3 regions of the Arthrobacter sp. Ha26 genome follow, and region 2 is predicted to be linked to each of the others. Evidence: riboswitches for the same ligand, from Rfam matches in the RefSeq annotation. Region 2 holds a riboswitch; each other region holds the start of a gene.
What was found. A riboswitch is a leader RNA that binds a small molecule or an ion and turns the genes downstream of it on or off. The one in region 2 is predicted to bind cyclic di-AMP.
Positions count from the first base shown of each region.

Region 1 (9,767 bases), on a different contig from region 2:
GGGATCACTGATCACGGGATCAAACGGTTCCGTCACTTCTACCACCACTGTGGTGTAGGACCAGTAGTCCAGGTCCAGGACGGAGGTGAAAAGCACCTCGACGTTCTGCTGCGGAACGGCGGCCTCCTCCCAGGCCTCGCGCAGGGCGCCCGCCACCGCATCCTCGCCTTCATGGAGCGCCCCGCCGGGAAGTCCCCACGTGCCGCCGTTGTGGCTCCAGACGGCGCGGTGCTGAAGGAGCACACCCTTGCCGGCGTCGTGGGCGAGGACCCCCGCAGCGCCAAACCTGCCCCAAAACCGGCCGCGGTCCCCTTCAACCCACGCGTCACCGGGATCACGGGGACCCGTGCGGACAGGCGGGGTGGAGGACGCTGCGGAAGCCTGTGAATGATCCATTGCTCCAGTCTGACAGGTGCCCGTAGACCGGCGCACCACCCTGCCGGAGCTAGTGTCCGTTGCCGCGTTCGACGGCGAAATCACCGCCGGGATACATGATGGTTTCGTGTCCGTCATCAAAGCGGACGAGGTAGGGCGGCGTTCCGCCCTGGCCGCGGACCTCGAGTATCACGCCGTGCCGGTCCGTAGATCCTACGTTCCTGCCGTGCACAATGATCCGGTCGCCCTGAGCTGCCTCCATGGCAATCACCTCCAGCCCCAGATTACGACTCCCCGGCAGGCGGGAAAAGGGCGGGCATGGCAGGATTTCGGTATGCCGCTGAACCTCCTCCTGCTCGCCGATACGCACGTCCCGAAGCGGGCCCGGGTGCTCCCTGCCCAGGTGTGGGCCGCCGTCGAAAGCGCCGACGTGGTGTTCCACGCCGGCGACTGGGTCAACGCGGAACTGCTGGACCAGTTGGAGCGGCGAAGCCGGTCGCTGGTGGGTGTGTACGGAAACAATGACGGCCCCGACCTGCGGGCCCGCCTGCCGGAAACGGCGGCGGTCACGCTGGAGGGTGTCCGGTTTGCCATGGTGCACGAAACCGGGCAGGCGAAGGGTCGCGAGGCTCGGTGCGAGGCTCTCTTTCCCGACGCCGACGTGCTGGTTTTTGGGCACAGCCACATCCCGTGGGACTCCACCTCCGGGCGGGGGCTGCGGCTGCTCAACCCCGGCTCCCCCACCGACCGGAGGCGCCAACCGGCCTGTACGTATATGACGGCAGTGGCGGAGTCCGGCGCCCTGACGGACGTCCGGCTAGTGGAAGTCCACCGGGACAGGCCTAAGGGTTGATTTTCGGACCGGATCGGGGTTGGCAGCGGCCCGCCTGATTGCCTAGGCTGGAACGGTAAGCATGCTTACCTTTTCGTGTTCCACCCCTACGCATCTGGAGGACCACCATGAGTGACCAGTACACCTTCCGAAATCCTGTCACCGCCTACGAGAAGATCTCGCCGCCGGAGCAGCACCAGTCCGAGCCCGGCCTGGATGCGGAGCTGGCCCCGAAGGCGGATCTTGGTGAGGATACCTACCGCGGCACCGGCCGCCTGGAGGGCCGGAAGGCGATCGTGACGGGAGCCGACTCCGGGATCGGCGCGGCCACGGCCATCGCCTTCGCCCGCGAGGGTGCCGACGTCGTCCTCTCTTACCTGCCGGCGGAAGAGGAGGATGCAGCCCGCATCGCCGGCATCATTGAAGCCGCCGGCCGAAAAGCAGTGAAGGTACCCGGGGACCTGAAGGACCCCGCCGCGTGCCAGGAACTGGTGGACACTGCAGTGGCCGTGCTGGGCGGCGTGGACATCCTGGTCAACAACGCCGGCAAGCAGGTGGCGCAGGAGGACATCAGCCAGATCACGGACGAGCAGTTCGACCACACCCAAAAGACCAACGTCTATGCGATGTTCCGGGTCACCAAGGCCGCGGTTCCCCACATGCCGGCCGGTTCCACGATCATCAACACCACATCCATCCAGGCGTACAACCCGTCCCCCACGCTGCTGGACTATGCCACCACCAAGGCGAGCATCAACAACTTCACCAAGGGCCTGGCCCAGCAGCTCGCGCCCAAGGGCATCCGCGTGAACGCGGTGGCACCCGGGCCCATCTGGACCCCGCTGCAGGTCAGCAGCGGCCAGCCAAAGGAGGAACTGCCGGAGTTCGGCCAGTCCACGCCCCTGGGCCGGGCGGGCCAGCCGGCCGAGCTGGCCCCGGCGTACGTTTTCCTGGCCTCCCCGGAGTCCAGTTATGTCCTTGGAGAAACCCTGAACGTCAACGGCGGAAGCCCCACACCGTAGCGCCGGCAAAGTACGCCCGACGGCGGTACCCCACCCGTGATGGGCGGGGCACCGCCGTCGTTGCTAGCCTTCCCCGTGGTCGGCGAGCAGCTCGTCGGTGGCGGGGTCCGGCTGGCCGTCGAAGAACTGCGCCAGGACTGTTTTGAAGACGGTTTCGCCAGGGGCCGCGCGCAGGAACAGCGTCATGGAGGAGTGCAGCTTGCGGGCGTCGACGCCGCCAAAGATGTCCTCAGCCGTACGGTCCGCATGGGTAGTAAGGGCCTGGGCGCACTCCAGCAGCCGCGGGCCCACTACAGGGTGGTCCAGGTATTCCCGGGCTTCTTCGAGTGAACTGATGGCGTATCTGCGGGATGTGGCGCTGCGGCCCAGGCCTGCAAGCTGCGGGAAGATGAACCACATCCAGTGGCCGGACTTGCTGCTTGTCCGCAGCTCGGACAGCGCCTGATCGTAGGTTCCGCCGTCGTCCTGGGCGGCGACGAAGCGTTCCAGGTCAAAAGGATCGTTCACGGATGTCTCCTTGGGGTGGGGCTTTGGTATTGGACTGCTGCTCGAGGACTGCGGCCGCGCTGCGTAACTGAGCGTCCGGATCTGTCCGCCACCTGGCCAGGACAACGTTGGCCCGCTGGCGGTCGCGGCCGCTGAGCCGCGCCAGGAACGGGCCCACGACATCGCCGATCAGCGGGCCGGTGAGTTCGCCGGTTCCGGCGGACCGCAGGAAGCCCTCGATCCGGGTGAGGTCCGAATGGCGCAGCATGGCAACCTTCGTTTGCAGCAGCACGATCGCGGCGAGGCGGCGCTCGTAGACCGCACGGGAGCCGGGCCGCGGCTGTCCCCACAACGCGGACCCCAGCTGCACCACGGCGTCGTGGTCGAGGTCCTTGTACTTCCGCAGGGCATCACGGATGGTTCCACGGACAGCGCCCACGGAGGAGCCGTAGGAGCTGAGCGTACCGCCCAGCCTGCCTTCGACGTCGTCAGCCCGGTACCACGCGCCCTCGTTCTGCAAGGTGCGGTCGACGAACCCTGAAGCGGCTGCCACAACATCGTCGGTGCCGTTCACCGGTTTCCTGCCGATGCGTGGCGGATGCAGAACGGTGTCCACGGGCGGGCCTCCAGCCGGCCCTCGGCAATGGCGTCGCCGCACACCGCGCAGGTCCCGTAGGTGCCGTCCGCGATCCTGGCCAGGGCTGCGTCCACCTGCTCCAGTCCTGCGCTGCTTTGCCTCAGGAGCGCCGAGGCCTGGGACAGTTCGAAGGCGATGGTGGAGCCTTCCGGATCGTGTTCGTCGTCCACGTTCGAATCCTGGCGGGCGGAGTTGGCCGAGGCGATGTCCGCGCGGAGAGCCGGAAGAAGGGCCGCTTTGCGCGCGCGCTCCTCCTCGAGCAGGATCCGGAACCGTTCGACGTCAGGCATGGGAAAAGCCTAGCGCGGGCTCAGTACCAGTTGTTGGCCACCGAGTGGTTCCAGGCCCCGCAGGGAGAGCCGTAGCGGCCCCGGATGTAGCCCAGGCCCCATTCGATCTGGGTCCGGTAGTTGGTGAGCCAGTCGCTGCCGGCGCTGGAGTATTTTCCGGGCGGCAGCGCCTGGGCTATGCCATAGGCGCCGGAGTAGGGGTTCGTGGCCGTGGTGAGCCAGTTCGATTCCTTGGTCCAGAGCTGGGCGAGGCAGAGGAACTGGTCCTGGCCCCAGCCGTACGCACCGACCCTGCCGGAGGCGTAGCTTTTGGCACCTGCCGGGTCGTTGACCGCTCCGCCGGGAACGGAAGGCACGACGACGGGCGGGGGGCTGGGTGCCACCGGCACCACAGGTGCGGGGGCCGGGTTTACTGGCGCAGGATTTACGGGTGCGGGATTGCCGGGGGTGGGATTGGCCGGTGCTGGGTCTGCTGGTGCAGGATTTGCCGGCGCAGGATCGGACGGGGCCGGCGGTCGGACAGCCGCCGCAGCGGCCGCCCTGGCCGCCGCTTCCGCCTGCTGCCGGGCCTGCTCCTGGGCAGCTGCGCGCTTCGCGGCCTGCGCCGCCTCGTAGGCAGCAGTGGCCGCCCGTCCTTGCCGGTACGCGCCCTCGACTGCCGCCGTCGTGCCCTTGAGGGAGGCCAGTTGGGCCGTGAGTTCCCCGCTGCGGCGCTGACTTTCCGCTACCTGGCGCGCCATGGCCTCCTGCGCGGACCGGGCGGCGTCCAGTTTGGTTTTGGCTTCAAGGGACAGCCGCTCCCGTTCGGCTTTGGCAGCGTTTTCCTGCGCCGCCAGAGAGGAGATGATCCTGCCGGCGGCTTCGGCTTTTGCCACCAGTCCCGTTGTTTTGTCCCCGACGATCTGCACAACGTTCAGCCCCTGCATGCTGTTGCTCTGGATCGCATCCAGAGCAACGAAGAATCCCATGGTGGTGCCGCCGGTCTTGTAGGACTGGACCGCGAGGGTACCCAGTTCCTTGCGGTGCCGGGACAGGGCTGTGTTCGCCTCTGAGGCCTGGGCTGTGAGGGCATCCACTCTGGCACTGGCAGCCTGCAGCGCAGCATCGGTAAGCGCAAAGTCTGCCGCCGACTGCACAGCCGCTGCACCCAGGGATTCGGACTGGTCCTCCAGTCCGCTCAACAGGTCATTGATCCTGGTGATTTCAGCTGCCTTTCCCGCCTCCGTCAGCTTCGCCTCCTGCACATCCTGCCAGGAGGGGTAGTCACCGGCCGGATCGCCGTCCGCGGCGACCGCCATGCCAGGGAACGCTGTTCCGGTGAGGGCAAGCGCCAGCAATCCGGCGATCACGCAACGCCTGGGTTTGGTAACGAACAGGGGCATAGTCCCGAAGCCTACCGGCTTCAACCTCCAGTTGAAGGATGCCGTGCTGAGATCGTTATGGCCTGGAAAGTTCTCCTGCGCGCCTTGGGGTGCGCTGGCCTGGTGCTCTTGCAGGGCGCTACGTGCCGCACCGCGGCCCCTGCGAGCAGCTCTCGTTACTTTGTGACGAAGAACACTCGCCGCCCCCGGCGCGCCTATCTTGCGTGGTCATAGGGCTATGCGAGATGAGTCCACTCGTTTGCTAAATACGAGAGAAGCCGCTCGTATGTTATCCAAATGTGACAATCTCCCTGCTTGCAGGTTATGGTCTTCAGGTGTCCCTCCCAGACGGGACATTCCCATCAGTATGCCGAGCCCTGCCGCTGATACGGGAACCCATCGCTTTCCAGCTGGCAGGGACGGGGGAACCACATTTCCATGGCCTCATAAGAGGCCTTGGGGTTAAGTCGATAGCGCCTCCGTTCCGTCCGGAGCCGCTCCCGGCCGGGTATCTCCAACCCGAACCCGACAGCTCACCCCGCAGGCATGGGAGAGGCGATCAACCGTGTCAAAAAATTCCACCACCGCCCGTCACCGCGCGACTCCGGACCACTCAATCGCGCTCCAGGGCTTGGCTGCATCAGCCAAGTCGCTTGGCCGCCCGGCGCTCGCCTTGGCAGCAGCTTCCGGTATTGCCTTCGGTGTGGGTGCCCCGGCCCACGCAGGCGTCACCGGACCGGACACCACTGAAACCAGCACCGGCACCTATGCGGCACCCGCCGCAGCCGTAGCTGCTCCTGCAGCTGCCGGCAAGGTCCACACTGTGGTTTCGGGCGACACCCTCGGTGCCATCTCGGCCGCCTACGGCGTCAGCCTTAACGACGTCCTGGCCGCCAACGGACTGGCAATTTCCGCGGTCATCTACCCCGGTGACCAGATCCAGATCCCCGCCGCCGGATCAGTTGCAGCAACTCCGGCTCCTGCCGCTGCTCCGGCTCCCGTCCAGGCCGCTGTTGCCGCTGCTCCTGCCAACACCGGCGTGAACGTGAACTACGCTTCCGCTCCGGCAGCCACGGGCACCGGCACCGGCGCTGCCATCCTGGCCTCGGCCTATGGCCAGGTGGGCGTCCAGCAGGACTGCACCGCCATGGTGGAGAAGGCACTGCGTTCAGTAGGCAAGAGTGTTGGTGACCTGGCTCCCGGCCAGTTCTACCAGTACGGCTCCGTTGTGGGCTCCCCCGCCGCCGGTGACCTGGTGATCACCGCCGGCCACGTTGGTGTGTACGCCGGCAACGGCCAGGTTGTGAGCGGCGGCGTGGACGGTTACAAGACCGAGGTCCACTCCATCAGCTGGCTCCCCGGCGCTTCCTTCGTTCGGGTAGCGTAGCCGCACCACCCAAGCAGGGGCGGCAGGAGGGACTTTTCCCGCCTGCCGCCCCTGCTTCATTTCCGGCTGCATCCTGGCAGGCCGGTTGTGCCCGGGCGCCCGGCCCGGCAGGCGCAGGCTCCCCCAAAACGGCGGTTCAGGTGCCGCAGAAGGTCTGGTAGGAGCCGAAGTCCTCCGGAGCGCCCTCCGCGTAGCGCTCCAGCCCCGCCCGTTCCCGGTAGGGGTCGCGGACAACGTCCACCAACCGGTTGAAGGGGGCAAGGTCGCCGTCAGTTGCTGCGGCGAGCGCTTCCTCCACCAGGTGGTTGCGGGGTATGTAGGCCGGGTTGACCTGCTCCATCAGGCCGGCGTCGGGTTGCAGGGCCTGCCACCGGCCGGCCCAGGCATCGAAAGCGGCGAGATCCATAACCATGCCGCGAACGGGCCTGTGGTTGCCGCGCGCGGCCTGGCCAAGGTTCCGGAAGAATGACGTGTAGTCCACGGGCCCGTCCTTCAGTATGGTGATGACGCCGTCCACCACCTGGGAGGCTTCTTCTGCTTCCGGGCTTCCCGCCGGGACCTCCTTGATGCCAAGTTTGGTTTTCATGCCCGCAAACCAGGCGTCGCTGTACTGGCGGCGGAATGCTCCCAATGCCTCCACCGCAGGTGCCACCGCCTGCTCCTGGTCCTCGTTGATTAGCGGCAGCATCGCCTCGGCCAGGCGGGCAAGGTTCCATTCGGCCACCACCGGCTGGTTGGCGTAGGCGTAGCGCCCGCCAACGTCAATGGAACTGTAGACCGCGGCAGGATTGAAGGCATCCATAAATGCGCAGGGTCCGTAGTCGATGGTTTCCCCGGAGATGGTTACGTTGTCTGTATTCATGACGCCGTGGACGAAGCCCACCAGCATCCACCGGGCCACCAGCGATGCCTGGGCGGCCACCACCCCTTCGAAGAGGGCGAGGTAGGGGTTTCCGGCCTGGGCGGCGGCCGGATGATGCCGGCTGATGGCGTGATCGGCAAGGCGACGCAGGAGGTCCATGTTCTCGGTGGCCCGCGCGTATTGGAAGCTCCCAACCCGCAGATGGCTGCCGGCCACCCTTGCCAGGACGGCCCCGGGAAGCATGGTGTCGCGGCGGACCGGCCTGCCGGTGGCTGTGACGGCCAGGGACCGGGTGGTGGGAATGCCCAGTGCGTGCATCGCTTCACTGATCACGTACTCCCGGAGCATGGGTCCGACGACGGCGCGTCCGTCACCGGCGCGGGCGAAGGGCGTCCGCCCCGAACCTTTAAGATGGATGTCCCGCAGCCGTCCGTGGACATCGGTGACCTCTCCAAGGAGAAGCGCGCGGCCATCGCCGAGCAGGGGTGAGTAGCCGCCAAACTGGTGGCCGGCATAGGCCTGGGCCACCGGCGTCGCCCCCGCCGGAATGTGGTTTCCCAGGAGGAGCCGGATCCCTTCCGGCGACTGGAGGTAGTCCGGATCCAGCCCGAGTTCCTCCGCCAGGCCATGGTTGAGGACAAGGAGTTTGGGCTCCGGCGCCTCCTCTGCCTGCCAGGGAACCGAAAGCTCCGACAGTTCCCGGGCGAACCGCCCGTCAAAGGTGACTGTGGATTCAGCAGCAGCCGTCATTCTTAAAGCCTTCCCTCGCGGGTTCGTGTTTCTCGGTCAGCCACGCGGTAAACCATCCTTGTAATTCACTCTCTACCCCGTAGCAGGGTTTGGCAATGAACCAGCATCGGCCAACCCCTGCCAGCGGCGCCGTTCGGGGAGAGCAACGCGCTGCAGGTCGTGAGCCGCCGCCACCCTTGCCTGCGCTGCACGTGCGCCGGCCTGGGCAGCCAACAGGGTGACGTCGTCGTACCTCGACGAAAAGTGGGTGAGGACGAGGGTGCCTGCACCGGCGCCGCCAGCCAATGCACCTGCCTGCCCTGCCGTAAGGTGCCGGTACTGGGCGGCGAGTCCGGCATCCTCGTCGCTGAAGGTTGATTCGGCCACGAGGAGGTCCACGCCGTCCGCCAGGTCTTCTGCCCCCTCGCAGGGCGCGGTGTCCATCACGAAAGCGAAGCGCTGGCCGCGGCGGGGAATACTCACGTCCTCCAGGTGGACTCCGGCCACTGCGCCGTCGCGCTGCAGCCGGCCAACATCAGGTCCCTGGATGCCCGCTGCCGCCAGGCGGTGGGGCAGCAACGTGCGGCCGTCCGGTTCAGTGAGCCGGTATCCGTAGGTTTCGATGCGGTGCTTCAGCGGCCGGATCTCCAGGCCTTCCGCCACCGCACCGCTTCCGCCATGCGGGTGAAGCCTGAGGTCGGTTCCGGGCGAGCTGATGGAAACAAGTGCCCGGACCACGTCCTCGCCTGATGCAGGGTAGTGAAGGTGGATGGGGTGGGCCACGCCGTCCAGCGCCATGCGGGACAGCACGCCGGGCAGGCCGTAGCAGTGGTCGCCGTGGACGTGGGTAAGGCAGATGCGCGTGATCTGTGTGGCGGAGACGCCGGCGTGGATCATTTGGCGTTGGGTTCCCTCGCCGGGATCGAAGAGCAGGCCCTCGCCGTCCCAGCGCAGCACGTAGCCATTCTGGTTCCGGGTCCGGGTGGGAACCTGGGAAGCGGTGCCCAGGACAACAAGTTCACGCATGGTGTTCGCAGAACCAGGAAAGCAGGTTCCGGGGAGCCCGGGACCTGCTTCCTGGTGCGCGCCTGGGGCTCAGTGCCGCCGGAGCATTCCCATGATTCGGTGGGCCATACCGCCGGACCTTCCGCCCATGGAGCCGGTGGTGTTCGGCGCCCGGCCGGTTGTGTTCATTCCGCGGCCCCGGACCGTTCCGCCAGTGCCGCCCGTGCCGGTCCTGCCCGAGAACCGTCCAGCGGCATTCCTGATCATGCTTCCCAAGTTCATCTGAAACTCCTTCAGTCTTGATCTTGCCAACCGACATTCATCAGTCTGCTTATTATTTTAGCCGCGCCCAGGCTTCACGCCAGGGGCTGGAGCCCCCAATCGGAGCGCCCGTCCTAGCGTTCCAGGTCATCGGGTTCGAACTCACTGAGCGGAGATCCGCCGAAATTCTCCTGGTCGTCACTGGCATCGGCTTCACGGCCGGTGGGATCTTCACCGAAGTCGACGTCAGCCACCGCTTCACCGAGGGTAGGGGTAGTCGCCGGCACCTGCTCGTTGCCGGCGCCGTCGCGGGTGGCCTTCATGTCATCGCGCAGGGTTTGGTCGCTCAGGAAATCCTCTTCTTCGCCGGAGACTTCATCCTGGAGCAGCGGATCCTCCTGCCAGCGGTCCGGATTGTTCTCGGCGGCACCGGGGTAGCTGTCAGGCTGGCCGGTGACAACCGGGTCAAGCTCCAACGAGGATGCGGCGCCGGGGGTTTCATCCAGCAGCACGTCGTTTT
Region 1 covers NZ_JBNHGX010000008.1:98,512-108,278, reverse strand. Annotated here, with positions in the region: gene AC5RVY_RS17365 (NUDIX domain-containing protein) at 1-396, opposite strand, end outside; gene AC5RVY_RS17360 (DUF1918 domain-containing protein) at 446-637, opposite strand; gene AC5RVY_RS17355 (metallophosphoesterase family protein) at 710-1,228, shown strand; gene AC5RVY_RS17350 (glucose 1-dehydrogenase) at 1,336-2,229, shown strand; gene AC5RVY_RS17345 (DUF1810 domain-containing protein) at 2,293-2,736, opposite strand; gene AC5RVY_RS17340 (DNA alkylation repair protein) at 2,720-3,289, opposite strand; gene AC5RVY_RS17335 (TraR/DksA family transcriptional regulator) at 3,286-3,642, opposite strand; gene AC5RVY_RS17330 (coiled-coil domain-containing protein) at 3,663-5,024, opposite strand; cyclic di-AMP (ydaO/yuaA leader) riboswitch at 5,394-5,565, shown strand; gene AC5RVY_RS17325 (LysM peptidoglycan-binding domain-containing protein) at 5,569-6,390, shown strand; gene AC5RVY_RS17320 (protein adenylyltransferase SelO) at 6,527-8,002, opposite strand; gene AC5RVY_RS17315 (ribonuclease Z) at 8,075-9,007, opposite strand; gene AC5RVY_RS17310 (hypothetical protein) at 9,077-9,268, opposite strand; gene AC5RVY_RS17305 (hypothetical protein) at 9,382-9,767, opposite strand, start outside.
Region 1: it holds a riboswitch for cyclic di-AMP, as region 2 does, so the genes downstream of both, AC5RVY_RS17325 (LysM peptidoglycan-binding domain-containing protein) here and AC5RVY_RS14480 (C40 family peptidase) in region 2, are expected to answer to the same signal.

Region 2 (9,767 bases):
AGTCCACCACCACTTCCACCGTGGTGTCCGGCCCGGCACCCCAGAATTCGGGCACCTCGCCCTGGAGCCGGAGCCACTTGGTGCCCCACGGCTTTCCCCACGGGGCGCCTTGTTCCTGCGGCTGGAATTTCTGCCGCATGGCTTCAAGCGCCGGGACAGGCTCGTCAGGGACATCCCAGCTGCTCAGGGCAAGGGGCAGGCTCCGGCTGTAGACAGCAGGGGCGATGCGTTCGCGGACGAACCTTTCGAGGCGGACTTCCGTGATCCGGCGGTCGTCATGCAATGGTGGCCCTCTTCAGCGCTGGGAAACGTGGACCAAAAGTGTCCATTCGGTGGATAAAACTACTCACTGGTAGCTTACTAGCCAACTACTGAGCGGGGAACAACCCTGGGAGCGGTTTATGGACAGACACGCAAGGCCCGATGATCAGGGAAGCGCCTGGGCAGGAACGTGCGCGGCCGGCCTGATGATGCGCCGGTCCCCGGTGTAGATGTTGAGGCTGGTTCCCCGGCTGAATCCAGCCAATGTCAGGCCGCTAGCTTCAGCCAGTTCAACGGCAAGGCTGGATGGGGCGCTGACGGCGGCCAGCACAGGAATCCCTGCCAGGGCGGCCTTCTGCACCAATTCGAAGGAAGCCCTGCCGGACACCTGCAGGACGGTCCCGCGCAGCGGGAGCAGCCCTTCGCGGAGGGCCCAGCCGACCACCTTGTCCACAGCATTGTGGCGACCCACATCCTCGCGGAGGCACAAAAGTTCCGTGCCGCCGTCGTCCCCTATCTTGAACAGTCCGGCCGCGTGCACTCCCCCGGTATCCTCGAAAACGCGCTGGGATTTCCGCAGCAGTGCAGGCAAGGAGGCCAGGAGTCCGGCGTCGATGCTCAGCGGATCCTCGTCCAGGCTGTAGCGCGATGACTTCCGGACGGACTCCACCGAATCTGTGCCGCAAATTCCGCAGGAGCTGGATGTGTAGATGTGCCGCCCGATGGAGGGAATGGTGACGTCCGGCCTCAGTTGTACTTCCACCACATTGAAGGTCTGCACGCCGTTCTCGTCCTCGCCGGCGCAGAAACGCAGCGAGACGAGCTGCTCGGCGCTCCAGATGATGCCCTCCGACACCAGGAACCCGGCCACCAGGTCAAAGTCATCGCCCGGGGTCCGCATGGTTACCGAAAAGGACAGCTGGCCCAGCCGGATCTCCAACGGCTCCTCCACGGCCAGCACATCCTCGCGGTGCCGCACCGGAAATTCGAGCGCCTTCGGAGAGCCATCGAGGACATACTTATGCACCTTGCGGCGCTGGGTCACGCGGCCCATGGCCATCCCTGCCTGTTCATAGATCCATCATGACAACTGCCGGAACCGGATACCAGCGGAAAGACGCGCCGGCGCAGGATGGTCAGCCAAGGAGGGCGCTCCAGTCCACGGGGCCGCTGGGCGCAGGCTTGGCGGCCGCCCGGGCCGGGTTCCGGGGCTTGGCTTTTGAGCCTGGGCCCGCAGGCGCGGGAATGGGTGGCCCCCAAGGCAGCGCGAAGGCCTGGACCAGTTCGCCGAGCTGGACGCCATGCGGCGGCACCACCATCACGCCGTCGGCCGACGCCAGCCCCCGCATCATGCCGGGACCGGTGTGCTGGGCCGCCGAAGCCATCCCGTACAGGAGGCGGAACGGCATCAAGCGGGTACGCCCCGGATCGGGTTCGATGATGCTTCCGCACGGCACCTCCTGGATGCCAGGCAGTTTGCCGTGGCCCAGCGCGGCCAGAAGCGGTGCCCCCACCGTGCACAATGCCATCATCGCGGCGAGCGGATTCCCCGGCAGTCCAAGAACGAACCGTCCGTCCGGGAGCTCCGCAAGGACGGCCGGATGCCCCGGCCGCATGGCTATTCCGTCGATCACCAGCCGCCCGCCCAGCTCAGCTACCGCCTGGCGCAGGTGGTCAGTCCCGGACCGTCCCGTCCCGCCAGTGGTGATGACGACGTCGGCCGGCAGGTCCGGTGCGCCGGGCACCTCCGGAACTACGTCTTCAAGGGCGGCAAGCCACTCGGCGTAAGAGTCGCCGATCCGCTGCTGTTCGCCCGCTATTCCCCCCAGCATATTCACCACTGCCGGCAACTGCGGACCGAAGGTGTCCCGCACCTGGCCGGGAAGCGGCATACCCTCGCTGATTACTTCGGAGCCGGTCAGCAGCAGCCGGACCAGGGGTTTACCCTGGACAGGCAATTCGTCGTGACCCGCAAGGGCAGCCAGGGCCAGATGTGCGGGGTTGAGCTGCACTCCCGCCTTCACCAGGATGTCCCCCGCCAACGCTTCCTCCCCGGCTTTCCGGATGTGTTGTCCCGTGCGCGGCTCCCCCGGTTTGGCGCCGCCACCGGTCATGAGGACCGGCAGTCCGTCCTCGTCCTTGCCCAGCAGGGCACTCTCGCTGCGAAGGACGGCTTTTCCGCCGGGAGGGATGAGCCCGCCGGTCACAATGGGACTTGCCTGGTGGGGTGCCAGCCGGGTCCCCGGTTCCACGAGGATCCACGGCCCCGTCCCGTTGACCGCCCAACCGTCCATCGCCGAGGACGCGTAGTGCGGCATGTCCTGCAGCGCCACGACGTCCTGGTCCAGGACACGGCCGAGGGCAAGGTGCAGTGGAACGGGAGCGGCAGGAATGGGCGTTGCCGCGTCGAAGGCAGCCTGCCGGGCTTCCTCCCACGTGTGGGCGAGGTGCCGTTTCGCGTCCGGCGGGTCTGCTGGGCTTGGTTCTTCCGCGGGTTCTTCAGTCATTCGCCGGGAGCCCCGGCGGCTTCAGCATCGTAGTCGGCGGCCAGGGAACGTGCCACGGCCAATGCCTCTTCCATGGTCGCAGCCTCGGTGCTTTGCCGGGAGCCGGAAGCAAGGCCGGCAGCATAGCCTGCAATGAAGGTGGTCAGGGGCGCTGCCGGGCGCACGACGGAGTGCGCAGCCACCCCGGCGAGGGCAAGGATGGCATTGACGTCCACCTGGACGTCCTCAAGCTCATAGGCCTGGAGGAGGGACCTGCACCATTCCTCCAGCGTTTCATCCTGGCTTTTCACTGTTTGCCTCCCGTTTCAACTGCTGCCGCGCCGGTCCTGGCCCACGGCCGGCCGCGGCGTCAACTCCTAGTGCGGCGGCATCATCCCAGGTATCCACATCGGCTGTGGTACCTGCCGGGACGGTGACAAGCTGCACGTCAAGACTAGCAAGCAGGGACCGCATGGAGCCGTTGATTAAGCGGCCGCTCGAGGACAGCTCCTGGACGGATTGTTTTAACGCACTTGTGCAGTAAAAACCCGCCAGCATCTGGGCACTGCCGTCCACGGAACGGGCCATCACGCCGTCACCCGTGTAGCCGCGTGAGGCAAGGGACTCCGCCAATGCCTCCACGGCCCCCGCAGCCCGGGGCATGTCGCAGGCCAGCACCAGTGTGTAGTCACAGCCGGCGCCTGACCGCCCCAGCGCTTCCAGCCCGGCGGCGACCGCAGCAGCGGGTCCGGCAAACTCCGGCTGTTCGCGGCAGGCTGTCACGTTCGGGGGCAACGGCCCGGGGTCCGGACCCACTACTGCTGTCCGGGACGCGGCGGAGCAAGCCGCAAGTGCACGTTGGAGCAACGTCTGGCCTTCAAAAACCAGCCCTTGCTTCGGCACCCCGCCCAGGCGTGACGAACGGCCGCCTGCCAGGATCAGGGCGTCGAATACCAACCTGTTGCGCTCCACCCTCCAAGCCTAATCCGGCCTGGCGAGGGCTGTGTCCGCCGAATGCTTTTCAGGCAGCGCGTTCGGGCAGCAGGAAGGGATCCCAGGCAGGGGTAGGCTTCTCGAGTTCCTTGATCTGCCAGATGGTTCCCCGCGGAGGCTCCGGCGCGAAGCGCAGCTTCCAGCCCATTTCCGACGGCGTGTGATCCCCCTTGGCGTTGTTGCACCGGAGGCAGGCCGCCACCAGGTTCTCCCAGGAATCCGCTCCGCCACGGGACTTGGGCTGCACGTGGTCGATGGTATGCGCAGCTTTTCCGCAGTACGCGCACTTATGCCCGTCGCGCCTGAGGACGCCGCGTCTACTGACGGCCGTCGACTGGTTGTATCTGGGGCGGATGTAGCGGTTCAGGAGAATCACGGACGGGCGGCCCAGAATCTCCTGTGGCCCCACCACGGGATCGTCCCCTTCAGCCACGACGCTCGCCTTGTTCGTCAGCACAAGCACCAGCGCCCGGCGGAAAGAAATAACCGCCAGCGGTTCATATCCAGCATTCAGAACGAGAGTGCGCATGCACGTACCTCTTCACGGCCGCACCCGTCAGGGGCACGAGGGCCGGCTGCCCTCGGCATGTCCGGGCTATGGATCGACACCACAAGAGTAAACAAAGAAGTGCACTATCAGCTAATTCCGGCGCCGGGACCCGCCGCCGCCACGAGCTGACTGCAGCTGTGGGCCCGCTTAACAAACAGGACCCCAGCCGCGGGGGCAGGGGTCCTGTTCAATCCCGGTGAGCCCGAATCAACGGGCCGGGGGTGTCAGTTGACGCGGATGAAGACCGGGCCGGAGCCCACGTTGGCGCTGAAAACAACGGTCTGGTTGCCGTTGTAGCCCCCGTGCACAGCCTGGCCGTTTCCGGCGTAGACGGCGATGTGGGCCATGCCGGCGCCACCGTCGGCGTAGTAGATCAGGTCGCCCGGCTGGGCTTCAGCTGCACTCACGGTGCGGCCCAGGGAGAGGTAGCCGGCGGGCCAGTCGTGGAAGTTGATGCCCACGGCGGCCAGGGAGTTGGTGACCAGCATGGTGCAGTCCTGCATGACGCCGAGCTGTGCGTAGGCTGCGGACAGGATGGCTGCACCCTTGCCGCTTGCGGAGGGAGCAGCGGCGGGGGCGGCAGGAGCTGAGGCCGTCACCTTGGCGGCAAGGACGGGCCTGGCTGCGGGAGCCGCGGGAGCGGCGGCTTCCTGGACCTCAACCTCGGGCTCGGGGGCTTCCACAACGGGAGCCGGAGTGGTGGTCACGGCCGGTTTCTCGAAGGAAATGGCAATGGTGGACTCAGCCGAAATCGGCGCCTCAACCGTTGATTCAACTTCGAGGTTGGACGCGGGCGCGGAGTCCCGCTGGACGTTGGCGTCGGCGGCGTTGGCTGCCAGGCCGCTGGTCAGGACCAGGCCGGAAGCGGCGGCAATTACTGCTGCCTGGCGTCCGACGCCGCCTGCGTTCTCGCCAACAGTCTTGGCAATGATGGCGAGCGAATTGGTTTTGGGGGCCTCGGCGCGATGCCGTGCGGTTGCACGAGTAGTCATCAGTTCTCTCTTTCGTTTTCCCCCGCCGCCTTGTAGGCAGACAGGGGGCTGTGGACGTGCCGGCATCTTGGGGGTACGCCGGCACGTCCCGAACGGGGATGTGGTGATTTAGCGAAAAGTGTTTTGGGCAAAGAAAAAGCCCTTGGACCCGGAGGTCGAAGAACTAGTTCATTGTGAAGAACGCGGAGGAGCCGGTAGCGGCGACCGCGTGGAGCAGTGTTCCCTGGGAGGGGTTGAGGGCGCTGATCATCATGCCGTTGCCGACGTAGATGCCAACGTGCGCGCCGCCGTTCTGCATAACGAGGTCACCGGGCTGCGGCGTGGAAGTCGGCTTCATGGCGGTCCACGCGTTGGTGCGGGGGATGCTGATGCCGGCCTGCGCGTAGACCCACTGGGTGAAGCCCGAGCAGTCCCAGCCGGTGACGGGGCTGGTGCCGCCCCACACATACGAGTGGCCGATGCCGGTGTATGCGATGGCAGCAATGCCTGAGGTGGACGCGGAGGAGACGGTTTCGGCCAGCTTTTCCGTGGCGGAGGCAGCAGTTGCCGTGGCAGCGTTTCCGTTGCCGGCGCCGGTGGACTGTGCGCGAACGGTCTGCACCTTGGGAGCTGCGGTGGTCTTGACCACCGGACGCTCGAAGGAAACAGTGGCCGTGGGTGCCGCAGTCACGGCGAGGGCGCCCTGCGCCGACCCGGACTCGGTGGAGGCGGACACACCAGCGGTGGTGTCCGCGGCGGTGGCCGGCAGGCCCATGCTCAGGATCAGGCCGGAGGCAGCTGCGATAACGGCAGCCTGGCGACCAACTGTCCCGGCATTGGCACTAACAGCCTTGGACACGGAGTCCAAGGGGTTGGTACGAACCGTTTGCGCACGGTGGCGCGCAGAATTATGGCGTGAAGACACGAAGGTAGCCTCTCCCAATGCCTGCGAGGTGAGCTGTCGGATTCGGATGGGAGTCACCCGGCCGCGCTGCTTCCAAGGAAGCTTTGCGACTTAACCCCAAGGCCTTCCCAATGGAAAGGCCAAAATTGGTTCCCCCGCCCCTGCCAGACGATGTCATGCGAACGGACCTTGAGCGGTGGCAGAGCTAGGCAATCCGCACAAGAGCGTCAACTTCGGAAAAGTTGACGCGAGTTAGACGGTACAGCAGTTTTGACTGAATGTCACATTCAGGTCACGGGAAGTCAAAATCATCTGATAGTCCACAGCCAGTTGACTACAGCCAGCCAGTGGGATCAACCACTTCGCCGTTGACCTGGACCTCGAAGTGGAGGTGGCAGCCCGTGGAGGCCCCCGTGGTGCCGCTGAGCGCGATGACTTCGCCGCGGGACACCGTCTGGCCTTCCTTCACGCTGAAGGAGGACAGGTGGTTGTACGTGGTTTCCAGGCCGTTGCCATGGTCGATCACAACACGGTTGCCGCCGCCGTACTGGTGCCAGCCCACGAAAGTTACGGTTCCGGTAGCGGCGGCCATGACGGAGGTTCCGCACTGCGCCACGTAGTCCTGTCCGCGGTGGAAGTCGCCGGTGCCGCCGGTGATGGGGCTGACCCGGTAACCGAAGGGCGATGCGGTGGTCATGACGGCCAGCGGGGCGCCCAGGCTTCCCGTGGAGGCGGCCCGGCTGATTGCGCCTGCCGATTGGGCGCTGAGCAGCTGTTTCAGCTTGCCGTCCGGGTCAGCCTGGGTGACCACGGCGGACCGGCTGAAGTCGATCTGGGCTCCGGCTTCCGCTGAAACCTGCGGCTGCGGCGTCACAGCCGAAGCGGCGACCGGAATGGCACCGGAGGCGTCTGTGGCCATCACGGGACTTGTGGCGGGCACTGTCACGGTGAGGACCAGGCCGGTGGCAGCAAGGGCAATGCCGGCCTTTTGGCCGATGCCGCTCGCCGCTGCGAACTCCGTGATCTGGCTGAGGGGACCCCGACGGCGGCGCGCATCACGGTGCGGATCGCGGGGGCGCTCCGAGGTGATGACTTCGACAACGCGCGGCGTCGAAGCAGGGCCCGCCGCGCGGCGGCGTCCCCTGGAATTCTGCATGGTCAAGAAGGGTTCCTCTCTGGAAAGCCTGCGAAGTTAGCTGTCGGATTCGGGTCAGAGAGTTCAAAGACCCGGTCCGCCGTAAGCAAGCTTCGGCACAGAGATACCCCGGTAAGGATCCTTCACTGGAAGAGGCTTGCTGCTGACGGACTTCACCCCAAGGCAGTCCCCCGCTGCCGCTTGTGGTTCCCCCGCCTCTGCCAGTTGCGACTCGTGCTCCTGATCCGCTGGCAGAGCTCGGCTCCAGATCAGGTAACGCTCTAATATCAACGCTTGGTTCAACTATAGGGGCTTAAGCCCCTAAGTAACAATTCCGTTATCTTTGGCTAAACACCCGACCGCGGGGTAACCGAGCGGGTCACGCGGCAGGCTGGCGGATGGCAACAAAGACGTGCGCGGCCACTTCCGGGGGCAGTTCGAGGGCTCCCTCAATGCCTGGGACCCGGACCGAAATGTAGTCCCCCACGCGCTCCAGGGATACGGAGGCGCCCGGGCGGATACCGCCCTCATCCAGCTGGGACAGGAGCTCCGGCTCCACCTGGATTGGCTCCGCAAGCCTGCTCACTGTCACTTCCGACGCCGGACCATACGATTTCATCGCTTCCAGCAGGCTGATGGCGCCGTCGGCAAAGCCCAGGGAGGGGCCCCCGCCCAGGGCCGCCAGGCCGGGGATCGGATTGCCGTAAGGAGACTCCGTGGGGTGGTTGAGCATCTCGTAGATGCGCCGCTCCACCCGCTCGCTCATCACATGCTCCCAGCGGCAGGCTTCGTCATGGACGTAGGCCCAGTCCAGTCCAATCACATCCGCGAGCAGGCGCTCGGCAAGGCGGTGCTTGCGCATCACTTCCGTGGCCCGCTTCCGGCCCGTTTCGGTGAGTTCGAGGTGCCGGTCTCCGGAGACAATCACCAGGCCGTCCCGCTCCATCCTGCCAATGGTCTGCGAGACGGTAGGCCCGGAGTGGCGGAGCCGCTCTGCAATGCGCGCACGAAGGGCAACGATGTTCTCTTCTTCGAGCTCCAGAATGGTCCGAAGGTACATCTCCGTAGTGTCGATCAGATCCGTCATCCAGCTCAGCTCCTCGAGCGCAGTACCTTGCGTTGTCCCACAGTATCGCCGTCACCGCGACGTAGTCCGTGGAAAAGCTTAGCCTATTTTGACTTTGTCCGAATAGTTCAGGGCTATGCTACGCAGCGTCTCATTGGCTGGACTATGACGTCCCAGGTTCCCGGCGAAACAGCGCTTCAGGCAGAATGGGGAAGGCCCTGGTTGCAGTCACTGCCGATTGCCGGCCGCCAACACCCGTCCGGACCAACGTTACGTCCATGCCGAAATTGGAGCACCTGTGAGCGAAACCAGCATCACTATTCCCGCCGACCTCCTGCCCAAGGACGGACGGTTCGGCGCCGGGCCCTCCAAGGTCCGTCAGGAACAGATCGATGCGCTGTCAGCCGCGTCAAAGAACATCCTCGGGACCTCCCACCGGCAGGCCCCGGTCAAGAACCTGGTGGGTTCCGTCCGTGAAGGGCTGAGCCAGTTCTTCCGGGCACCCGAAGGATATGAAGTGGTGCTTGGCGTCGGCGGCTCCACTGCCTTCTGGGATATTGCCAGCTTTGGCCTGGTGGACAGGAAGGCCCAGCACCTTTCATTTGGCGAATTCGGCTCCAAGTTTGCCGCGGCCACCAACAAGGCACCCTTCCTTGACGCATCCTCCATCATCAAATCCGACCCAGGCACCCGGCCCTCGCCCCGGGCGGAAGCGGGCGTGGACGTGTACGCCTGGCCGCAGAACGAGACCAGCACCGGCGTTTCAGCCCCGGTGCAGCGCGTTGCCGGCGCGGACGAGGGCGCGCTGGTCCTGGTGGACGCCACCTCTGCCGCCGGCGGCCTCGATGTGGATGTGGCACAGAGCGACGTTTACTACTTTGCTCCGCAGAAGAACTTTGCTTCCGACGGCGGGCTGTGGCTGGGACTCTTTTCCCCCGCAGCCCTGGAACGCGCAGCCCGGATCAAGGCCAGCGACCGCTGGATTCCCGACTTCCTGGACCTGCAGACGGCCATCGACAACTCGCGGCTGAACCAGACCTACAACACGCCGTCGTTGACCACCCTGGTCACTTTGGATGCGCAGGTGCAGTGGCTGAATGCCAACGGCGGCCTGGACTTCGCGTCCGCCCGCACGGCTGACTCCGCCGGGCGCATCTACAGCTGGGCCGAGGCCTCCGGGTTCGCCGCGCCCTACGTCACAAACCCCGAGGAACGCTCGAACGTCATCGCCACCATCGACTTCGATGAGTCCGTGGACGCGTCCGCGGTTGCGAAGGTCCTGCGCGCCAACGGTGTCGTAGACACTGAGCCGTACCGCAAGCTGGGCCGCAACCAGCTGCGCATCGCGACCTTTGTAGCCATCGAGCCTGCCGATGTTTCCGCCCTGCTGGCCAGCATCGA
Region 2 covers NZ_JBNHGX010000006.1:49,536-59,302, reverse strand. Annotated here, with positions in the region: gene AC5RVY_RS14515 (alpha-mannosidase) at 1-283, opposite strand, end outside; gene fdhD (formate dehydrogenase accessory sulfurtransferase FdhD) at 428-1,315, opposite strand; gene AC5RVY_RS14505 (molybdopterin molybdotransferase MoeA) at 1,398-2,768, opposite strand; gene AC5RVY_RS14500 (DUF6457 domain-containing protein) at 2,765-3,058, opposite strand; gene mobA (molybdenum cofactor guanylyltransferase) at 3,042-3,719, opposite strand; gene AC5RVY_RS14490 (HNH endonuclease) at 3,769-4,269, opposite strand; gene AC5RVY_RS14485 (NlpC/P60 family protein) at 4,515-5,282, opposite strand; gene AC5RVY_RS14480 (C40 family peptidase) at 5,446-6,120, opposite strand; cyclic di-AMP (ydaO/yuaA leader) riboswitch at 6,191-6,352, opposite strand; gene AC5RVY_RS14475 (M23 family metallopeptidase) at 6,500-7,321, opposite strand; cyclic di-AMP (ydaO/yuaA leader) riboswitch at 7,332-7,543, opposite strand; gene AC5RVY_RS14470 (iron-dependent transcriptional repressor DtxR) at 7,680-8,387, opposite strand; gene serC (phosphoserine transaminase) at 8,665-9,767, shown strand, end outside.

Region 3 (9,767 bases), on a different contig from region 2:
TGTGGTGCATGAGATCCTGCCCATGGGCTACGTGGTGACCGGGATGCGCCACCTGATCTATGGTGCCGACCTGTCGATGATCGTCCCCACCATCCTGGGCCTCCTGGGTTACACGGCCCTGGGGCTGGTGATGTCCACGCTCGCCGTTCGCAAGGGTAAATTCTGGACACTGAAGACGCTGCAGCCGGAGATCGCCGTATGACCAGCCAAGAACCGGCGGATCAGGAGCCGATGAAGAAGCTGCGGCCTGCACGGACGACCGCCACACGCCAGAAGCTTTTCGACGCCTCCATGGAGCTGATCGGCGAGCGGGGCGCGGCGGGTGTCACCGTTGATGAAATTGCAGCAGCTGCCGGCGTCTCCAAAGGGACGGTCTACTACAACTTCGGCAGTAAATCGGACCTGATCGCGCAACTGCTGCGGCACGGCGTCGATATCCTCAAGGGGCGGCTCCAGGGCACTCTGGAAGAAGGGGGCGCGGCAGCTCCTCACACCGATCCCCTGCTGGCCATGGAAGGCATGATCGGGCAGGCCATGGACTTCATGGCCGAATACCCGTCCTTTGCCCGGCTGTGGGTCAGCGAGAACTGGCGGACACCCAGTGAATGGCAGGGAACCTTCACCCTCCTGCGCGGGGAGCTCCTGGAAGTCATCGGCGCCGCGGTGGAGAACGTTGCCCGCGCGTACCCCGTGGATCCGGCCGTCTCGCGCGGCAGCCTGGAGACAGCCATCTTTGGTGCCTGCTTCGTGGTGGGGCTGGACCGGCAGACGTACAACCCGGAGCGCACCCGTGACCAGAGCGTTGCAGCAATCATGGCGATCATGCGCGGCTACGTCTTGAAGGATGCTGTACCTCAGGGATGATGGTGCACATGCGTCATATGGGGAACAGCGGAAAATTTGCCGTCATCACCGGCATCGTGGCGGCGGGGCTCCTGGTCCTGACGGGCATGACGCTGGCCGAGCCGGTTTTTGCCGCATTCCTTGGCACCCTGGCGCTTGCCTACGTCGCCGCCATCTGGGAGGTCCTGGCCCGGGGGCGGCGTCTGGTCCTCCTCGCGACCGGTGCGGGCACCAGCCTCACGGTGGGGTTCGCGCTGGCTTTTGTCAGCACCTGGGAGCTGGCGTTCGACGGGCAGTCGTCATTCATCGGAACCCCGCTCCCCACCGATGATCCTGACAACTACTTCATGGGAGCCGCCGCCTCTGCCGTGGCAACGCTCCTGGTCCTGTTCCTCGGTGCAGCATGGCCCACAGGCAAGCAGCTAACGCCGGCGGCCCGTCGGCCCGCCGATCCGAAAGGCGGTCCGGCCCCCGCCTCCCGCCCGGCGGCCAAAAGCGCCGTGGCTCAGCGGACTTCCGGCCCCCGCGCCCCGGCGCGGATACCCGTGGCAGCCAAGCGGCCGCCGTCGTCCGGTTCTCCCGCGCGCAAGCCTGCCACCCGCCCAGGTGCCAACTCAGCCCCGCGGCGGTGACCCCGCCCGCCGCCAAAAGTTACTACCGCTGTGGCCACCCCACTCAAGAGCAGCAGCCCGCCTGCCAGTTCCGCGGGCGTTGGCACCTCCCCCAGCATCAGCCATGCCGCCGTCATCCCCACCACGGGCACCAGCAGCGTGAACGGAACAACGGCCGACGACGGGTGGCTGGCCAGAAGCCGGTTCCAGATTCCGTAGCCCACAAGGGAAGCGAACACCGCTGTGTAAATGGCGCTCAGAACCGTGGGGGCCTGCAGGGTGGTGAGCGTGCCAAGCACCGCGTCCGGGCCGTCCACAAGCAGTGACAGCGCGGCGAGCGGCAGCGGCACCACGGCACCGGACCAGACCACCAGCCCCAGCCCGGAAGCGGCCTTGGCTTTGCGCGCGATCACGTTCCCGGCAGCCCAGGACAGTGCGGCGGCCAGCACGATTAACAGGGGCAGGATCGGCGCCACTGCGCTGCGGCCCACTGCCACGACTGCAAGGCCGGCGACGCCCAGGACAACGCCGGCCAGTTGCTTGCGGTGCGGCTTCTCACCGAGGAACAACGCGGCAAGCAGGACGGTCAGCAGCACCTGGGCCTGCAGTACCAGGGACGCCAGTCCAGCCGGTATGCCCAGTGCCATGGACAGGTACAGGAGGCCGAACTGGCCGGCACTCATGAAGAGCCCGACGCCGGCAATTGCCTTCCAGCTGACGTTGGGCTTTTTGACGAAGAAGATCCACGGGAAGACGACCAGCACGAAGCGCATGGCAACGAACAGCAGGGGCGGCACCTCGTGTCCTGCGGGGTGAAGGCCGATGTCGATGGCCACGAAGTTCAGGCCCCAGAGCAAAGCGACCAGGGCGGCGAGGAGGGAATCTCGGAGGTTCACGCTTTTACTGTCTCAGACTGCTCCTTGAAGCACCAGCGTTGAATAACGTGTAGAACCTTGTACATTTACTTCATGATCGACATTGGTTCGCTCCGCGCACTGGCCGCCGTTGAGCAGCACGGCTCGGTGGTGGCGGCTTCCAACGCCATGGGCTTCAGCCCTTCGGCCGTTTCACAGCAGATCAAGAAGCTGGAGAAGGAGGCGGACTTCGCTGTGCTGGAACGCCGGGGCCGGGGTGTCCTGCTCACGGAGCGGGGACTGGCCCTGGCAGCGTACGGCCGCCGGATCCTGTCCGAGCTGGAAGAACTGCAGTCCACATTGCTGGCGGATCCGGCAAAGCCGAGCGGTACCCTCAGGGTGGTTGCCTTCTCCACCGCATGCCGCGGCCTGGTGGGTCCGCTGCTCGCCCGGCTCGCCTCTACTGCCGCAGAACTGGATCTCCGCGTCCTGGCGGAGGATCCGCGCGAGGCCGTGGCCCGGGTTGCCAACGGGGAAGCGGACCTGGGCCTGGTGCATAACTGGAATTCCGTGCCGCTGGTCATTCCGGAGCACCTCACACTCGACTGGCTCTGCGAGGACATCGCTGACGTGTTGGTTCACAGCAGCCACCCGCTGGCGGGGCGTGCCGGCGTGGAACCGGCAGACCTTGTTGACGAGCGCTGGATCAGCACGCCGCACGGGGCTATCTGCAATGAAGCCCTGCTGCGGATCTTCGCCGACCTGGGCCGGGTTCCCGACATCCGGATCTACGATCCCGATTTCGCCACCCACATTGCCTTGGTGGAACAGGCCGCAGTTATCGCGCTGGTCCCCCGGTTGGGGAGGCCAATATTGCCCCCGGACGTAGTGGCGGTGCCTGTGGCTAACCCCGTCCAGGCCCGTCAGGTAGGGATTGTGCACCGCAGGTCCATGGCCGAGAGCCCGGCCATCCGGCACGTCTCCGGGCTCCTGCGGGAAATCGCCGACGCCAACTGACGGACATGCAGCGACTGGCCGGCGTCCTTGCCTATTGCGTTGGTGGGCGCTGCGCTAGTGGGCGCGCGGCACCTTGAATTGTGTGATGCGGGCGTCCTGCCCGTCCAGCTCAGCCCACGACTTCTCGGTTTCGAGGACAGTGAGGGCGCTGGTGGGGAACCGTGTGGCGGCGTCCATGTAGGCGTCGTGGTCTGAGTCGCGTGAGGCCAGGTGCATGGCGAGATCCTGGACGCCGGGAAGGTGCGCGATCAGCATCAGCGTTGTGACGGTGTCCGGAACGTGGTTGACCACGGCCAGCATCCTGAGGGCGGAGGCCGCGTACAGGCCGTCCTCAAGCTTGGGCGTGGGCGCCTTGTCCCCCAGTTCAGAGCATACCCAGGTGCAGGTTTGCCGGGTTCGAAGCGCGCTGGAGCACAGGATGAAGTCGGGTACGACGTCGTGCTTGAGCAGCCACTGCCCGGCCAGCGGTGCCTCCCGGTGGCCCCGTTCCGCCAAGGGACGCTCATGGTCAGCCACCCCGCCGGGCCAATCCGCCTTTGCATGGCGCATAATCACAAGGCGTCGAAGATGGTGCTCAGTCATGGCCCAAGCCTAGCCCGGTGTAAACAAAGCGCCCGCCCCTAGGGGCAGGCGCTTCCGAGTAAGTGCTAGATCGAGTATTCCGGAGCGGCCCAGACAACAACTTCGGGGTGCTCGTAGAACCGGTAGCCCTGTCCACGGACGGTGCGTACGGTGTTGGCGAGGCGGCCCAGCTTGGAGCGGAGGCGGCGGATGTGGACGTCGATGGTGCGCTCGTTGGGCACCTCTTCGGCGTTGCGCCACAGGCCTTCGAGCAGTTCATCGCGACCGACGGTGCGGGTTCCGTTTTCCACGAGGTAGTTCAGGAGTTCGAACTCTTTGAAGGTCAGGTTCAGCGATTCGCCGTCGAGGTGTACTTCACGGCGGGCGAGGTCGATCAGGACTCCGGAGGGACGCGGTTCCTGGGGCTGCTGCGGCCGTGGCGTTTCGGTGCGCTGCCGGGTGTTGACGGTGGGATCGCCGAATGTGGAGCGGACGACGTCGAGGGCTGAGCCGGGTGTGCCGGCGGGTGCCACTGCGACGGCGGCGTAGCTCTCGGCTCCGGACACCAGGGACTGGGCGTAGGCACGGATTTCCTGGGCCAGCTTGGCGATGGAGGTACCTGCGGCAGCCGCAGTTTCCTCGTCGATGCCCATGTAGAGGACGAAGCCGCGGGCCACGTTGTCGTTTGCCACGGGGCGGACGGCACCGGCACCTGGCACTACGGGGGTCGGAGCGGTCACCGGCGCGGACTCGGCCGGGGTGACGGTGCGGAGCTGGCCGTAGGAGTTGGGGTTGTAGCCCTGGGGTGCGTAGCCGGAGGCGGGGAAGCTGCTTCCGGGAGCGGTGGGGGCGAGCGACGGGCGGGGCGCGAAGCCGGGGCGGAGGCCGGAGGGCTGGCCAGCCTTGGCGGCGTTACGGACAGAAATGTGGACGTATCCGGATGCAACTGACATGGATGCTTACCTCAATGTGAATGGCCGTCAATGACGGCTCGAATGCTGGGTTCCCGCGCTGAAATTGGGGAGGGACGCCCGACGCTGGGCTGGGGGGCGAATGCCTGGAGAACTTCGAGGGGTGGGAAGGTCAGGCGTACATTCGACAACAGCGCATGTCGGCAGCAGCGGATGTGCTGGGCCAATAGTCTGCGGCTGCAGGTGCTGTTGAGTTCTTGTTCACAATGAGAGTGTGCAGCGTAACAATGCTAACTTGCAAGTAACAATGGACCGATTAGTCCGCATCATGAGACAAAATCCGCGTTTGTGGTGTAGATCACGATTTTGGTGCACCGCCAGAACGCCATTCATTATCCGCCAAAAGCAGCTCACTCCGGGTACTTAGGGAACTTAATTCGGCCGACCCCCGCATTTTCGCTTTTTTCTTCAAACGCGCCGGGATTACCAAAATTGCCCCCACCGAAGGCACCGCTGTCCAGCCGAGAGCGTGCTTTCGCCCAACTCCTGGTCCGGTAAACCGTGCTGGCCCCGCCCTTCGACAACCCAGCTGGCGAGGCCGTCATTCACAGCGGGGCACAGGAAGCGCAAAGCCCGGGCTCAACGAGTAATCGGGGAGTTGTTCCATGGCCACACCGAACTCCATGACCAACAACCTGGGACGTGACCCGCTGGACGCCCGCGGCCCAATCGTTGGTACCGTCAACGCCAGCATCCGGAACGGCCGGGTGAAAACGGGAGGATTCCTCGCTTCAGACACCACCCACCCGCCCCCCCGACTGCCGGTGACAAGCAGGACCTGCTGGCCCTTGACAGCCAGCCCGTGGACCTCATGCTCTCCAACGGTGACTACCGGTTGATCGCCGTGAAAACGAGTTGAGGCGACGCACTGGCGAGGGGACTCCCGTTGCCGCGAAGGAAAGTACGCTCACGTCCCTGGTATGAACTCAGACGCGGCGCGGAAGGGCACCGGAGAGCAGTCCGGCGCCTCCGCCGCTGAAGGTACCACCGGACTGGAACTGTCCATCATGGATCGTCGTCCAGGCGCACGGGGGAAGGGTAACGGTGACATCACGGCCCGGGCGCACCAGCGTTACCCTGCAGCTCCCGCTGCCGGTCCTTTCGTGACATGAAGGAGCAAGGCGACGCGCCGTCGTCGTGATCTCTGTTACCAAAATGTGACTTCTACGCCCATCTCCTGTAGCGTCGATGGGGTGAGGCTCCTGACCGGGAGCCCATATCCGGATGACGCCAAGCTCTGCCGCTTCCCGGATTCCGCTTGAGCAACGGCAGAGGCGGGGGACCCACCGTCCCGGGCAATGACTGCCCTTGGGGTTAAGCCAGCACGTGATTTTTCCGTGCGGCCGGATGCCCTCATCCGAACCCGACAGCTAACTCCGCAGGTGTGAGAGGCGATTCATCATGTCCAAGTTCCTGGTTAAACCGCGCCTGAAATCCGGGTCTGCACCCCGCGCCGAGCACAATGCCGGCAAAATCCCCTTCGTCGGCAAGCGGGCAGCCGTGTTCGCCGCATCCGCTGCACTCCTCATCGGAGTAGGCGCCGCCGGACAGGCCACCGAGTCCAGCATCCGGGTTTCCGCCGCCGCCGAAACGCAGGCTGCCGATACCCAGTCCAACCTCAGCATCGAGAAGAGCGAAATCCGGGCCAACCCTGCCCCCGCAGCGGCTCCCGAGGAGATCGCAGTGGCCCCGCAGGCGGCAGAGCCCGCCCCGGCACCCGCCCCCGAGCCTGCACCGGCCCCCGCTCCGGAGCCCGCCCCGGCACCCGCCCCCGAGCCCGCCCCCGCACCTGAGCCCGCCCCGGTGGTCGCAGTCAACGACCCCGCAGGCGCCCAGGCTTACGCCGCGGGCCAGCTCGCCACCTATGGCTGGGCTCCTGACCAGATGCAGTGCCTGCAGACCCTGTGGACCAAGGAGTCCGACTGGACCACCACGGCCACCAACTCAAGCAGCGGAGCGTACGGCATCGTCCAGGCCCTGCCCGCCGAAAAAATGGCCAGCGCCGGCGGGGACTACCTCACCAACTACCGCACGCAGATCAACTGGGGCCTGAACTACATCAAGGAGCGCTACCAGTCCCCTTGTGGCGCACTGAACTTCCACCTGTCCAACAACTGGTACTGATCAGGCACTGAACCGGAGGCCGGCGCGCCTGCACCTGGTGGAGTGGCGGAAGCCGGCGTGCCGCGGGCACGAGTGCCAAGACCCCTGAAACGGGGTCGCGGCGTATTGCCAAGGTGGTGGCGGACCTTACAGCCGGAAAGAAATGACCGTCCTGCCTTCGCCGTCCTTGCTGGTTTCGACGGCGACCGCGCTGTAGTCCTGAAGGTGCAGAACACCATCGGGCAGCGGACCGGTGTTCGGTCCAACCGCCACCGTGCGGATGCCGGCGGCCACTCCTGCCGCGATTCCCGCTGGAGCGTCTTCGAAGACCACGGCCTCTGCGGGTTCCACGCCAAGGTTGGCTGCGGCCTTCAAGTACCCTTCGGGGTCCGGCTTGCCGCGGGTCACCAGCTCAGCGGTCACTGCAACAGCGGGCATGGGCAGGCCTGCTGCTTCCATCCGGATGTCAGCCAGGACGCGGTCAGCGGACGTGACCAGGGCGACGGCGTCCGCCGGCAGGGCTGCCAGCAGCCGGGCGGCGCCGTGCAGGGCGATAATGCCTTCGGTGCGGACCCGTTCCATGGCCCCGAGCTCCGCCGTCAGCGCTGGGATATCGGCCCCCGCTGGAGCGAACCGGGTGACGGTATCACGTGCCTGCACGCCGTGCGAGGTCCGCAGAATCTCTTCGAGATCCAGTCCGTAACGCGCGGCGAACTCACCCCACACCTGCTCCACCACAGCAGTGGAATCGACCAGGGTACCGTCCATGTCAAAGAGGACGGCGCGGCAGGTCAGGATCGGCGTTGAGGCCGGAGCGGAGGCGTTCATGGTCCCCATTCTGCCTCAGCCTCCCGCTGTGTCAGCCTTCCCTGCCCGGGATGTACTGCACGGCCCACCTGTTGCCGTCAGGATCTGCGAAGTACACGAAGTGGCCCCAAGCCTGCACGTCCACATCGCTAACGTCCACCCCATTGTTTTTCAGGTGCTGGTGGGCTGCGTGGATGTCACTAACCACGAGCTGGAGGTTCGAGCCCGTGCCAGGAGGCGCATCACTGAGCCCTTCCCCTATACAGATAGAGCAGGCTGAGCCACGCGGCGTCAGCTGGACAAAGCGGATGGAGTCCGTGGGACGCTCATCAAAGTCCGCGTTGAACCCCACCTTGTTGACGTAGAAATCCTTGGCGCGGTCCACATCGGACACAGGGACAAACACAAGTTCCAGTTTCCAGTCCATTCGCACAGGCTAGCGGCGGGATGCGGAACGGGAAAGACTTGAGGACTATCCTGCGATGCCGTAAAGCCTGTCGCCCGCGTCCCCGAGACCGGGGACGATGTAGGACTTTGCGTTGAGCTTTTCGTCGATGGAAGCCAGGACGATGGTGACGTTCGCGCCGGACAACTCCTCCTCCAGCTTGGCCAGGCCCTCGGGGGCGGCCAGGAGGCAGATGCAGGTGACGTCGGAGGCACCGCGCTTGAAGAGAAACTTGATGGCTTCGCGCAAGGTACCGCCGGTGGCGAGCATGGGGTCCAGGACAAAGATCTGGCGATCCGTGAGGTCCTCGGGGAGCCGCTCGGCGTAGGTGATGATGTCCAGGGTTTCCTCGTCCCGTGCCATGCCGAGGAACCCCACTTCTGCGGTGGGAACGAGCTTGGTCATACCCTCCAGCATGCCCAGGCCCGCGCGCAAAATGGGAACCACCAGCGGGGTGGGCTTGGTGAATGCGGTACCCACGGTCGTGCTGACCGGAGTTTCGATGGTGACGGGTTCCGTGCGGACCTCGCGGGTGGCCTCATAAGCGAGCAGGGTTACCAGCTCCTCCGTCAACTGCCGGAAGACCGGGGACGGGGTGTTTTTGTCCCGAAGGACGGTGAGCTTATGGGCGACCAGGGGGTGGTCCACAACGAGAGTGCGCATGGGTCAAAACTATCACCCGGGGTGTTGGGCACTTTCCCGCCGTCAGCCGCCTGTGCCAGACCGCGGGGAGCCGCCGTCGCGCCTTCCGGAAGTGCCGCCGTCGTACTCTGCGGCTGTGTCTCTGGCCTGATCCCGCTCCATGCCCCGCTGCGTATCCCTGTCCTGCTCCGTCCCGGCGCTCTGGTCCCTCTCGGCCGTGTGGTCCTCGCGGATGACGGGATGTTCGAAGGTGGGGGCCGGTCCGGCGTGCTCCCGCTTGCGGATGAGATGGAACAGGCGGTGGGCCAGGATCACCATGCATACCCACGCAAGCCCGAGCAGCCACCCGGCCATGACGTCCGTGAGCCAGTGGTGGCCCAGGAAGACGCGGCTCAATCCCATGGCAATGATGAAGATGACGCCAGCAGTAATGGCCGTGATCCTGGCCCACAGGATCTGGAACTGCAGGCACATGATGTAGACCAGGACGCCGATCACCACTGTTGTATTCAGTGTGTGCCCGCTCGGAAAGGATGGCGTTGACTCGTAGGGCGGCACTGCCTCTGAGTGGTCGGGGCGGGTCCTGCCCACCAGGCGCTTGCCTTGCGTGGTGGCCATCGTGGAGACGAGCGCTGCACCGCCCACCAGGACGATGGGACGCCAGGTCCGGTTCAGGAATGTAAGCCAGGCAGTGAGGATGCTGGCCAGGATCGGCATTCCGATGCCGCCGCCCACGTTGGTGAAAGTGGTGACGACGGCATTCAACTCCGGATTCCGCAGAGTCTGCGAGTATTCCAAGGCAGGAATATCAAGGCGGGCCAGCCCTTCGTCATCCACCACATTGGCGTAGACCTCGGCACCCAGCAAAGCCAGGGTGAGTACCAAAGCCCCGCCGACGATCATGGTCAGCCAC
Region 3 covers NZ_JBNHGX010000002.1:78,414-88,180, forward strand. Annotated here, with positions in the region: gene AC5RVY_RS05825 (YhgE/Pip family protein) at 1-202, shown strand, start outside; gene AC5RVY_RS05830 (TetR/AcrR family transcriptional regulator) at 199-864, shown strand; gene AC5RVY_RS05835 (EamA family transporter) at 1,349-2,350, opposite strand; gene AC5RVY_RS05840 (LysR family transcriptional regulator) at 2,423-3,325, shown strand; gene AC5RVY_RS05845 (SixA phosphatase family protein) at 3,380-3,907, opposite strand; gene AC5RVY_RS05850 (winged helix-turn-helix domain-containing protein) at 3,973-4,839, opposite strand; gene AC5RVY_RS05855 (hypothetical protein) at 5,778-5,969, shown strand; cyclic di-AMP (ydaO/yuaA leader) riboswitch at 6,093-6,253, shown strand; gene AC5RVY_RS05860 (aggregation-promoting factor C-terminal-like domain-containing protein) at 6,259-6,981, shown strand; gene AC5RVY_RS05865 (HAD-IA family hydrolase) at 7,108-7,788, opposite strand; gene AC5RVY_RS05870 (glyoxalase superfamily protein) at 7,820-8,194, opposite strand; gene upp (uracil phosphoribosyltransferase) at 8,240-8,875, opposite strand; gene AC5RVY_RS05880 (phosphatase PAP2 family protein) at 8,918-9,767, opposite strand, start outside.
Region 3: it holds a riboswitch for cyclic di-AMP, as region 2 does, so the genes downstream of both, AC5RVY_RS05860 (aggregation-promoting factor C-terminal-like domain-containing protein) here and AC5RVY_RS14480 (C40 family peptidase) in region 2, are expected to answer to the same signal.